Regions from separate parts of the Streptomyces sp. NPDC057137 genome, predicted to be linked through region 2. Evidence: riboswitches for the same ligand, from Rfam matches in the RefSeq annotation. Region 2 holds a riboswitch; the other holds the start of a gene.
What was found. A riboswitch is a leader RNA that binds a small molecule or an ion and turns the genes downstream of it on or off. The one in region 2 is predicted to bind S-adenosylmethionine.
Positions count from the first base shown of each region.

Region 1 (6,229 bases), on a different contig from region 2:
CAGCGGCACGGGAGAGGTCCCCGAACTCGCCGAGAAGGCCGACCTGGTGCTGCCGGGCCCGGCGGCGCTCATCGGCTTCCTCGCGTCGGTGGCGGACCGCCTCTGAGAACCGTCGCCGCCCGGAAACGCGGGCGACACCGGGCGTTCGGCTCCCGCATCATGGTCGTTCGGTGTGAGCGGGGGCGAGGGTTCGATGGACGACGACCGGATGGACGAGCGGATACGGGCGACGCTGGAGCTGCTGTGCGAGGCGCGGGAGCTGTCGATCGAGGATCCCCGGCGCGAGCGGCTGGAGCGGGCGGCGAGCGGGCTCTTCCGGGACGGGCGGCGCAAGCGCCGGGCCGCCACGCGCGGAGCCCGCGCGGCGGCGGACGCCGCGATCCAGGCCGGCACCGTCATGGGCGCGCCGGACCGGACGATGGACGCGCCACTGCCTGCCGAATCTCCCCTGGCGGACAACCAGCGCGACGGAAGCGCCGGCGAGCTGAACCATCCGCAGCGCTGTTACGTCTGCAAGGACCTCTACCGGCGGATCCACCACTTCTACCACCGGCTCTGCCCCGACTGCGCCCGCGACAACCTCGTCCGGCGCGGCGCCCGCACCGACCTGACCGGGCACCGCGCGCTGCTGACCGGCGGGCGCGTCAAGATCGGGTACCAGCTGGCACTGATGCTGCTGCGCGACGGCGCCGACCTCACGGTGACCACGCGCTTCCCCCAGGACGCGGTACGGCGCTTCGCGGCGGCCCCCGACGCCGCCGACTGGTGGGGCCGGCTGCGGGTCGCCGCGCTCGACCTGCGCGATCCCCGGCAGGTGCTGGCCTTCACCGACCATCTGCTGGCCGAGGCACGGCCGTTGGACATCCTGATCAACAACGCGGCCCAGACGCTGCGCCGTTCGCCGCGCGCCTACTCCGCCCTGGCCGCCGCCGAGGGCGCACCGGCGCGTGCCGCGCTGCCCGCCGTCTGGACGGCGCCCGACTTCGCCGTGCCGGGCACGGGGAACGGCGAGTTGGCGGCCCGGTCCTGGACCGCCGGGCTCGTCCCCCGTACGAGTACCTCGGCCACCGCCGTACTGCCGACCGCCGACGAGGCCGGGCTGCTCACCGAGACCGCCGCCGAGAACTCCTGGACCGCCCGGCTCGGTGACATCGACCCGGCCGAGATGCTGGAGGTCCAACTCGTCAACGCGGTGGCCCCGTTCCTGCTCGCCGACCGGCTGCTGCCGCTGCTCACGGCGTCACCGCACCCACGGCGGTATCTGCTCAACGTGTCAGCCGTGGAGGGGCAGTTCACCGTCCGTAGGAAGACGAGCGACCACCCGCACACCAACATGGCCAAGGCCGCTCTCAACATGCTCACCCGCACCAGTGCCGCCGACCTGGCGACGCGGGGCATCCACGCGTGCAGCGTCGACACCGGCTGGGTCACCGACGAGAAACCCCTGCCCGCCAGGGAGCGCCACGCCGCCACCGGCTGGCGCCCGCCGCTGGACGTCGTGGACGGCGCGGCCCGCGTCTACCACCCGATCGTGCAGGGCCAGGCGGGCAGCCCGGTCCACGGCGTACTGCTCAAGGACTACCGGCCCGTCGACTGGTGAGCCGTGGGCCCTCAGACGTTCCGCAGCGCGTCCAGCTGGTCCAGGAACCACCGCTGCGGCGGCAGCGCCGTCGCGGCGGCGGCCAGGCGTTTCGTACGGGCCGCACGGTCGTCGGTGTCCATCGTCAGGGCCTCGTGCAGGGCCGCCGCCGTGGCCGTCACGTCGTACGGGTTCACCACCAGCGCGTCCTCGCCCAGCTCCTCGTACGCGCCCGCCTCGCGCGACAGCACCAGCGCGCAGCCGTTCTCCGAGAGGACCGGGATCTCCTTCGCGACCAGGTTCATGCCGTCGCGGATCGGGTTGACCAGCGCGACGTCCGCGAGGCGGTACGAGGCGAGCGAGCGGGCGAAGTCGTCCTTGACGTGCAGCATCACAGGCGTCCAACCGGGCGTGCCGAACTCGGAGTTGATCTCGTCGGCCACCTCCTGCACCCGCGCCGTGTACGCGCGGTAGACCGCGAGGTCCTGCCGGGACGGGTAGGCGAACGCCACATGCGTGACCCGCTCGCGCCACTCCGGCCGGTCGGTCAGCAACTGCCGGTACGCGAGCATCCCGCGCACGATGTTCTTCGACAGCTCCGTGCGGTCCACCCGCACGATCGCCTTGCGTGGCGCCCCGTCGTGCGTGCCGATCTGCTCCCGCAGCTCGGCCAGCCGCTCGTCCACGTCGGGCCGGTTCGCCCGCTCCCGCAGGAAGTCCGCGTCGGCGCCGAGGCCGTGCACGCCGATCCGCGTCTTGCCGGTGCCGCCCAGCAGTTCCGTACAGCAGGCGGTGAAGGCGTCCGCCCAGCGGTGGGTGTGGAACGCGGCGCGGTCGGCGCCGAGGATGCCGCGCAGGAGCTGGCGCCCGATGTCGTCGGGCAGCAGCCGGTAGTAGTCGACCGGGGCCCACGGCGTGTGCCAGAAGAGCCCGATGCGCAGATCGGGGCGGAGCGCCCGGAGCATGCCCGGCACCAGGGCCAGGTGGTAGTCCTGGATCAGTACGGCCGCGCCGTCGCCCGCCTCGTCGGCCAGGGCCTCCGCGAAAGCGCGGTTGTACGTCTCGTACGACGCCCACTGCTCCCGGAACTCCGTGCCGAAGGCCGGCTCCAGCGGGGTCTGGTAGAGCAGATGGTGGACGAACCAGAGCGTGGAGTTCGCGACGCCGTTGTACGCGTCCGCGTAGACCTTCGGCGGGATGTCGAGCATCCTGACCCGCTGCCCGCCCGTGTCGGCGGTGTCGAGCCGGCCGTCGGTGCGCCGTACGGCCTCGCGGTCGCCGTCGCCGAGGGCCGCGCACACCCACACGGCGTCGGTGTCGGGTCCGATGGCCGAGAGGCCGGAGACGAGACCGCCGCCGCCGCGCCCGGAGGTCAGCGTGCCGTCCTCGCCGAGCGTGTACGAGACGGGGCCGCGATTGGAAGCGACAAGGACCTGGGCGGCGTGCTCGGAGACCATGTGCCGAAACCTAGCCCGTCGCGGAAACGCTCAAACGTACGGTTCCGGTCGGCGTGGATCAGCCACGCCCCCGGCCACGGGCCGCCGCCACCGCCACCACCCCCGCGCCGACGAGGGCGAGCGCCATGCCGCCCAGCAGCCAGAGCTGCTCGGCCGCGCCGCCGGGACCCGCCAGGACCGTGCTCGCCAGTGCAGTCATCGCCATAAGGGGCAATATATGCAAATCGTTCAAATGGGTCGATCGCGCCACGCGGGCACCGGCCGCCACCGGCCCGGCCACCGGCCCGGCCCCGTGAATCCGCGCCGGCACATCCCTCACGCCGCCCGCCGCGCCTCGTACTCCGTGATCTCCCGCATCGGCGGCCGCTCCTCCGTGTCCACCGCGTGCGTACGCGGCTCGAAGCCCCCCTCGCCCCGCTCGAACTGCGTCAGCACCGGCCGCACCAGATGCCCCCGCGACAGCCGCAGCTGCGCCGTCCGGTAGATCGCCGCCGCCATCCGCCCCAGCGCCTGGCCGTCCTGGTGGCGGTGTCTGCGCACCCCGACGTCGACCTGGCCCAGCGCGTCCAGCCCCACCGTGTGCAGCGCGTCCACCAGCAGGCCCAACTCCACCCCGTACCCCACGGGGAACGGCAGCCGCTCCAGCAGCGAGCGCCGTACCGCGTACTCGCCGCCCAGCGGCTGCACGAACCCCGCCAGCAGCGGCCAGTGCAGATTCAGCAGCGGACGCGCCACCAGCTCCGTCACCCGGCCGCCCTGCCCCGGCTCGTCGCCGAGCGGGCGGTCGTACATCGCCTTCACGAACTGCACGTCCGGCTCGGTGAGCAGCGGCCCCACGATCCCCGACACGAAATCCGCCGAGAAGTCCTTCAGGTCCGCGTCCACGAAACAGACGATGTCGCCGCTCGTCACCAGCAGCGAGCGCCACAGCACCTCGCCCTTGCCCGGCACCGCCGGCAGCCTCGGCAGGATGTCGTCCCGGTGCACCACGCGCGCCCCGGCGGCCGCCGCGACCTCCCCCGTACGGTCGGTCGAGCCCGAGTCGATCACCACCAGCTCGTCGACGAGCGGCGCCGGGCCCGCCATCAGTTCGCGGCGGATCACGGAGACGATCCGGCCGACCGTGGCCTCCTCGTTCAGGGCCGGGAGCACCACGCTGACCTGCGCACCCTGCTTGGCGGCGATCAGCCGGTCGACCGGCCGGTCCGCCGCCGACCAGGACCGCCGGGCCAGCCAGCGCTCCACCTCTTGCAGCACGTGATCTCCATCTCGCGGATCGGACGAAGGCCTCAACCGTCCAGGGGTTCGGTTACAGTCTTGAACAACGCGGATGACCGTCGCATGTCGGGGGTCGTCACGCTGACAATCGAATACCGCTCATCCAGAGGGGCAGAGGGAACGGCCCGTTGAAGCCCCGGCAACCCTCCCGCCGACCGCGAGGTCACGGTGGGGAAGGTGCCAATTCCGTCTTGCGGCGAGATGCGTCGCGAGGAAGATGAGGAAAGGGCCTCGCCTTCATGGCTGTGCAGACTGTTCACAACACTTCCGACGCCGCCTCCGGCACCACTGACGCCCCCGTGGATCTCGGACCCGCCGCCGCCCTCTCGTGCCGCGAATGCGGGGAACGCTTCGAACTCGGCCCGATCTTCGCCTGTCAGAGCTGTTTCGGCCCGCTCGAAGTGGCCTACGACCTGCCGACCGACGGCCCGGACGAGCTGAAGAAGCGCATCGCCGCCGGTCCCGACAACATCTGGCGCTACGCCCCGCTGCTGCCCGTCCCCGCCGACGTGGCGTCGAAGCCGAACATCAACCCCGGCTTCACCAAGCTCGTCAAGGCCGACAACCTCGCCCGTGAGCTGGGCGTCACCGGCGGCCTGTACGTGAAGGACGACTCCGGCAACCCGACGCACTCCTTCAAGGACCGCGTCGTCGCCATCGCCGTCGAGGCGGCCCGTGCCTTCGGCTTCACCACGCTCTCCTGCTCCTCCACCGGCAACCTCGCGGGCGCCGTCGGCGCCGCCGCGGCGCGCGCCGGCTTCCGCTCCTGTGTCTTCATCCCGCACGACCTGGAGCAGGGCAAGGTCGTCATGGCCGCGATCTACGGCGGCGAACTCGTCGGTATCGAGGGCAACTACGACGACGTCAACCGCTTCTGCTCCGAGCTGATCGGCGACCCGCTGGGCGAGGGCTGGGGCTTCGTCAACGTCAACCTCCGCCCGTACTACGGGGAGGGCTCCAAGACCCTCGCGTACGAGATCTGCGAGCAGCTCGGCTGGGAGCTGCCCGACCAGCTCGTCATCCCGGTCGCGTCGGGCTCGCAGCTGACGAAGATCGACAAGGGGCTCAAGGAGCTGATCGCCCTCGGCCTGGTCGAGGACAAGCCGTACAAGATCTTCGGCGCGCAGGCCGAGGGCTGTTCGCCGGTGTCGGTCGCCTTCAAGGCCGGCCACGATGTCGTACGGCCGCAGAAGCCGGACACGATCGCCAAGTCGCTGGCGATCGGCAACCCGGCCGACGGCCCGTACGTCCTGGACATCGCCCGCCGCACGGGCGGCGCCGTGGAGGACGTGAACGACGAGCAGATCGTGGACGCGATCAAGCTGCTCGCGCGGACCGAGGGGATCTTCGCCGAGACGGCGGGCGGGGTGACCGTGGGTGTGACGCGCAAGCTCATCGAGGCGGGTCTGCTCGACCCGGCGCTCACGACGGTCGTGCTGAACACCGGTGACGGGCTCAAGACGCTGGACGCGGTGGCCGCGACGTCGCAGGCGACCGCGACGATTCCGCCGAGCCTCGACGCGTTCCGTGCGGCGGGTCTGGCGCGTTGAGCCTCTCACCAACCCGCTACTTCCCGGAAGGCAGAAACCGATGAGCGTGAACGTCCGCATCCCCACCATCCTCCGTACGTACACCGGCGGGAAGGCCGAGGTCCCGGCGGAGGGTGCGACCCTCTCCCAGGTCATCGCGTCCCTGGAGGCGAGCCACCCGGGCATCGCCGCCCGCGTCCTGGACGACGACGGCAAGCTGCGGCGCTTCGTCAACGTGTACGTGAACGACGACGACGTCCGCTTCGAGCAGGGCCTGGAGACGGCCACGCCGGACGGCGCCGGCATCTCGATCATCCCGGCGGTCGCCGGCGGCTGAACAGCACGCACGGTGAACGGTGTTGCCCCCTCCGCAAGAGAAGCGGAGG
Region 1 is NZ_JBHUUW010000005.1:7,731-13,959, reverse strand. Features, by position in the region: gene otsB (trehalose-phosphatase) at 1-106, shown strand, start outside; gene ACFT9I_RS06050 (SDR family oxidoreductase) at 194-1,600, shown strand; gene ACFT9I_RS06045 (trehalose-6-phosphate synthase) at 1,612-3,036, opposite strand; gene ACFT9I_RS06040 (hypothetical protein) at 3,095-3,241, opposite strand; gene ACFT9I_RS06035 (glucosyl-3-phosphoglycerate synthase) at 3,352-4,293, opposite strand; SAM riboswitch class I at 4,411-4,538, shown strand; gene thrC (threonine synthase) at 4,554-5,864, shown strand; gene ACFT9I_RS06025 (ubiquitin-like small modifier protein 1) at 5,905-6,180, shown strand.
Region 1: another riboswitch for S-adenosylmethionine. It lies ahead of thrC (threonine synthase); the one in region 2 lies ahead of ACFT9I_RS33665 (aminotransferase class V-fold PLP-dependent enzyme).

Region 2 (6,229 bases):
CTGGATCGTCCTGATCTTCTGGTTCGTCCTGCAGTGGCTGGCGGCCCGGAACGCCGAGCCGGGCCCCGGCGTCGCGTATCTGGCGCATCTGGTGGGCTTCGCCCTCGGCTTCGTCGGCGCCTGGGGGCTCTTCCGGCGTACGGCTAGAGTGAAGCCCCGTCCCGTGGCCACCGAGGGAGAACGTCAACCGTGATCACCGCGATCGTGCTCATCAAGACCAGCGTCGACCGGATCCCCGAGATCGCCGAGTCCATCGCGGGACTGGAGAGCGTCAGCGAGGTCTTCTCCGTCACCGGCACCTACGATCTGATCGCCATGGTGCGGGTCCCCAGGCACGACGATCTGGCGGACGTCATCCCCGGCAGCATCAGCAAGATCCCGGGCGTCGAGGCCACGGACACGCACGTGGCGTTCCGTACGTACTCCCAGCACGACCTGGAAGCCGCCTTCGCCATCGGCCTCGACGCCTGAGCGTTCTTCTTCAGCCGCGGTCGGGGACGCAACGGCCGTCCTCGGTGCGGTAGTTCCAGCGGGCGCCGTCCCGGACGAGTTCCCCGACCGCGCCGATGAAGCGGGCCACGTGCTCGTCCGGCGTGCCGGCCCCGAAGCTGACCCGGATCGCGTTCAGCGACTTCTCACCGGGACCGGCGTCCGGCGCGCCGCACTCCCCCGGGTCCCCGGCGTCGCCGCCCAGCAGGGTCCTGACCAGCGGGTGGGCGCAGAACAGTCCGTCCCGTACGCCGATGCCGTACTCCGCCGAGAGCGCGGCGGCGAAGTGGGAGCTGTTCCAGCCGTCCACGACGAAGGAGATGACACCCACCCGGGGCGCGTCGTCGCCGAACAGCGAGAGCACCCGCACCTCGGGCACCTCCGCGAGCCCCTCGCGCACCCGGGCCACCAGTTCCTGCTCACGCTCCACGAGCCGGTCGAAGCCCGCCTCGGTGAGCGCCTTGCAGGCCGAGGCGATCGCGTACACACCGATGACATTCGGCGATCCGGCCTCGTGCCGGGCCGCGGTGGTGTGCCACTCGACGTCCACACCGCCGTCGCCGCGGCGCGCGACCTTGCGGCTGGCGCCACCACCGGCGAGGTACGGCTCCGACTCCCGCAGCCAGTCGGCGCGGCCCGCGAGCACGCCGGAGCCGAACGGCGCGTACAGCTTGTGCCCGGAGAAGGCCACCCAGTCCACGTCCAGCTCCGCGATGTCCACGGGGTGGTGCGGGGCGAGCTGCGCGGCGTCGAGGACGATGCGCGCGCCGTGGGCGTGCGCGGTGGCGGCCAGTTCACGCACGGGCCACAGCTCGCCGGTGACGTTGGAGGCGCCGGTGACACACACCAGGGCGGGGTCCTTCGGGTCGTGTCCGGCGAGGGCGCGCTCCAGCGTGTCGACGGCCTCGTCGGGGGTGCGCGGCGCGTTCAGGTAGCTGACGCGGGCGTCGCGCCAGGGCAGCAGCGACGCGTGGTGCTCGGTCTCGAAGACGAACACCTCGCAGTCCGCGGGCAGCACGGCGGCCAGCAGGTTGAGCGAGTCGGTGGTGGACCGGGTGAAGACGACCTGGTCGTCCTCGCGACAGCCGAGGAAGTCGGCGACGGTGCGGCGGCTGTTCTCGAAGAGGTCGGTGGAGAGCTGCGAGAGGTACCCGGCGCCGCGGTGGACGCTGCCGTAGTACGGGGCGTAGGCGGCGACGTCGTCCCAGACACGCTGCAGGGCGGGGGCGCTGGCCGCGTAGTCGAGGGCCGCGTAGGTGACTTCGCCGCCGGTGACGAGGGGGACGGTGACATCGCGTCCGAGGACGGGCAGCGGCTGGTCGGTGGTGGTGTGGCTGAGGGCGTCGATGGGTGCGGACATGGCGGTATCTCCCGGCAGGACGAGGCGGAAACGGCATCAGGACCCGACAGGCGGACGCGTCGTCGTGACGGCGGATGCCGTGACGGCGCGGGACGCACTGCGGGGGTGGCGCTCACTGAAGAGGGCTCGGGCCCTTGTCTCCGGCGCGGGACGCACCGGAAGGGCCGAAGGCCCTATCGCATTCGCTTGCTCACGAGACTGCTCCCTTGAGGACCAGGACCCCAGGGATGACGACATCCGAACGATGTCCAGGGGTCCGCGCTTGCCGCAGACCTCGCTGCCTACGGCCTGGTCTTCACCCGGGGCACCCCGCCACGGACGGAGGGTTGCCGGACAGCGGGCCGGGGCCGTAGTCGCTGTCACTCATGACCTGGGGTGAGATTACCCCACCCGTGCGCGACGGCCCAGACGGCGTCCGCGATACGGGACACGCCGCGGTGCGCGGCTCATGGGCCGCGCCTGTCCTCGATCGCCGGACGGGCGCGATCGAGCCCGTCCGGCGGTCGAGGACGAACCGGCCACCGGCCGTCCTCGGCCGGCGCCTGCCACTACGCGTTGCTCGCCGCCACCCAGCGCTCCAGCGCCTGCTTCGCCGCGCCCGAGTCCACCGCTGCCGCCGCCCGCGCGAATCCCGCCGCGAGCTGGTCGTTCAGTGTGCCGTCGGCCGGCTCCAGCGCCACCAGCGCCGCCGCCGCGTTCAGCAGGACCGCGTCCCGTACGGGGCCGGTCTCACCGGCCAGCAGCCGGCGCGCGACGTCCGCGTTGTACGACGCGTCCGCGCCCCGCAGGGCCTCGACCGGAACCAGCTCCAGGCCGATGTCCCTGGGGTCGAAGGCCTGCTCCGTGACCTGGCCGTCCCGAACCACCCATACGTGTGAAGTGGCGGTCGTGGTCAGCTCGTCCAGACCGTCGTCACCGCGGAAGACGAGCGAGGAGTTGCCCCGCTCGGCGAGCACACCGGCCACGATCGGCGCCATCCGGAGGTCCGCCACGCCGACCGCCTGGGCGCGGACCCGCGCCGGGTTGGTGAGCGGTCCCAGGATGTTGAACGTGGTCTGCGCGCCCAGCTCCTTGCGGGCCTTGGCCGCGTACCGCAGCGCCGGGTGGAACTTCACCGCGAAGCAGAACGTGATGCCCGCCTCCTCGGCGACCTCCACGACCCGCTGCGGCGTCAGCTCCAGATTGACGCCGAGCTTCTCCAGCACGTCGGAGGCACCACTCGCGGACGACGACGCGCGGCTGCCGTGCTTGACGACCTTGCCGCCCGCCCCGGCCACGACGATCGCGGCCATCGTGGAGATGTTGACGGTCTTGGCGAGATCGCCGCCGGTGCCGACGACGTCGACCGTGGCGCCGGGCACCTCGATGGTCTTGGCGTGCTCGTACATCGCGCGTACGAGTCCCGAGACCTCGTCCACGGTCTCGCCCTTGGCGCGCAGCGCGACGGCGAAACCCGCGATCTGTACGTCGGTGGCCTCGCCGCTCATGATGCGGTCCATGGCCCAGGCCGTGGCCCCGGCGTCGAGATCCTGGCCGCGCAGCAGCGAGTTCAGTACACCCGGCCAGGAACGAGCCGCCAGGGTGTCGCCTCCGGCCGGTGCAACAGCGCTGCTCATGCTCGCTCCTGGGGATCTGTGGACGGGTGCACGGCCTTCTGACCCGTGCTGCCAGGCGCCAGCCTATCGGCGTCGACCGCGATCCAAGACCCGCTGACCGAACTGCGGACAGCCGGGCCGCCGGAGCCGTACCCGGGACGTACGAAGGCCCCGGCCCGGTCCCCCGAAGGGAGCCGGGCCGGGGCCCACGTACATCAGGTGATCAGTGGTGGCCGTGGCCGCTCGTGATCTCCTTGTACTCCTCGGCCGTCGGCTTGGGAATCTGGTTTCCCTCGCCGTAGTAGCCCTTGTTCAGCTTGACCCGCAGCTTCTCCACCGGAGAGGTCTTGCGCTCGACACCGTTCTCGTCGACAGTCGGCCCGATCTCGGCCGGCTTGTACTGCTCGTGAGCGGTGAGCGAGTGCAGCTCTCCCTGGCTCAGCGGCTGGTGGACCTCCACGAACTCACCGTGCGGCAGCCGCTTGATCATGCCGGACTCGCGTCCGTGCAGCACCTTCTCGGCGTCGCGGCGCTGAAGTCCCAGACAGAACCGCTTGGTGATCACGAACGCGACGACCGGGCCGACGAAGACCGCGATCCTGACGAACCAGGTGATCGTGTTGATCGACAGATGGAAGTGGGTGGCCCAGATGTCGTTTCCGCCGCCGACGAGCAGGACGAAGTACACGGTCAGCCACGCCACACCGAAGGCGGTCCGGGTCGGCGCGTTGCGCGGCCGGTCCAGGATGTGGTGCTCGCGCTTGTCGCCGGTGACCCAGGACTCCACGAACGGGTAGACCGCGAGGATCACCAGGACCAACGGGAAGACCGTGAACGGGATGAACACGCCCAGTGCGAGCGTATGACCCCAGAGGTTGATCTCCCAGCCGGGCATCACTCGGATCAGACCCTCGGAGAAGCCCAGATACCAGTCCGGCTGTGCTCCGGTGGAGACCATGTCCGGGCGGTACGGGCCGATGGCCCACACCGGGTTGATCGTGGCGATGGCCGAGATGATCGTGATGACACCGAAGACCAGGAAGAAGAAGCCGCCGGCCTTGGCCATGTAGATCGGCAGGAACGGCGCGCCGACCACGTTGTTGTTGGTCTTGCCGGGACCGGCGAACTGCGTGTGCTTGTGGTAGAAGACCAGGATCAGGTGCGCCACCACGAGCCCGAGCATGATGCCCGGAAGAAGCAGGATGTGGATGGAGTAGAACCGCGCCACGATGTCATGGCCGGGGAACTCCCCGCCGAACAGGAACATCGAGATGTACGTGCCCACGATCGGGATGGCCAGGATCGCGCCCTGCGCGAAGCGCACACCGGTGCCGGACAGCAGGTCGTCCGGCAGTGAGTACCCGGTGAGTCCGGTGAGCAGTGCCAGGAAGAACAGCAGGAACCCGAACACCCAGTTGATCTCACGGGGCTTGCGGAACGCGCCCGTGAAGAAGACGCGCATCATGTGCACGAACATCGCGGCCACGAAGATCAGCGCGCCCCAGTGGTGGATCTGCCGGATCAGCAGACCACCGCGGACGTCGAAGCTGATGTCCAGCGTCGAGGCGTACGCCTCGGTCATCCGGACACCCTGCATCGGCACGTAACTGCCGTCGTACACGACCTCGTTCATGCTCGGGTGGAAGAACAGCGTCAGATACACACCCGTGAGGATGATGACGACGAAACTCCACAGGGCGATCTCGCCCAGCATGAACGACCAGTGGTCCGGAAAGACCTTCCGCACCATGCCCTTGGCCGCGCCGTAGATCCCGAGGCGACCGTCCGCCCAGTCGGCGACCCGCTCTCCCGCGGGTGCCTGGCGGCTCTTTTCGTCAGACGCAGTACTCATCCGCGCTCCCAGAAGGACGGACCGACGGGCTCGTCGAAATCGCCGAGCGCGTAGAGGTAACCCTCTTCGTTCACACCGATCCGCAGTTGCGGAAGCGCGTGACCGGCCGGGCCGAAGATGACGCGGGCGCCGTCGGAGAGGTCGAAGGTGGACTGGTGGCACGGGCAGAGCACGTGGTGCGTCTGCTGCTCATACAGGCTGATGGGACAGCCGACATGGGTGCAGATCTTGGAGTACGCGACGATGCCCTCGTGCGACCACTCGAGTTCGCGCTTGTCCTTGATGTCCTCGGGCTGAATGCGAACGATCATGAGAGCCGCCTTGGCGATCTCATTGTTGAAGTTCTCGTTGTGGTCGTCCAGCCCCTCGGGCTGGGCGAAGGTCAGCGACCCCACGGTGACGTCCTCGGGACGCAGCGGCTCGCTCGTGTTCTGGTTGATGAGCATCAAGCCCTTCTTCCAGAACGTCTTGCGGAGCTTGTCCTCGGGCAGCGGACCGAGGTCGCGCAGCAGGACCACGCCGGAGAGCGGCACCAGGGCCAGCGCGCCGAACATCGTGTTGCGGATCAGCTTGCGCCTCCCGAAGCCGGACTCCGCGGAGCCGAGGAGGAAGTCCTCCTTCGCCTTCGCGGCGACCTCGGGGGTGGCCTCGATCGGATGACGCTCCTGGACGATCTCCACGTCGCTCATCAGGGTGCGCGCCCAGTGGACCGCGCCCGCGCCGATGGCGAAGAGGGCGACTCCGAGCGTCAGCCCCAGCGAGAAGTTGAGCGCGCTCACATGACCGAACGGCCAGATGTACACGATCTTCTCGATGGGGAACGCGACGAACGAGGCGATGAAGCCGATCGTGGCCAGCATCGACAGCGTGAAGAACCCCGCCACCGTGCGTTCCGAGCGCTTGGCCGCCCGCTCGTCGATGTCCTGGATACGC
Region 2 is NZ_JBHUUW010000067.1:22,167-28,395, forward strand. Features, by position in the region: gene ACFT9I_RS33655 (rhomboid family intramembrane serine protease) at 1-193, shown strand, start outside; gene ACFT9I_RS33660 (Lrp/AsnC family transcriptional regulator) at 190-471, shown strand; gene ACFT9I_RS33665 (aminotransferase class V-fold PLP-dependent enzyme) at 482-1,849, opposite strand; SAM riboswitch class IV at 2,103-2,220, opposite strand; gene trpD (anthranilate phosphoribosyltransferase) at 2,398-3,465, opposite strand; gene ACFT9I_RS33675 (cytochrome bc complex cytochrome b subunit) at 3,668-5,296, opposite strand; gene ACFT9I_RS33680 (Rieske 2Fe-2S domain-containing protein) at 5,293-6,229, opposite strand, start outside.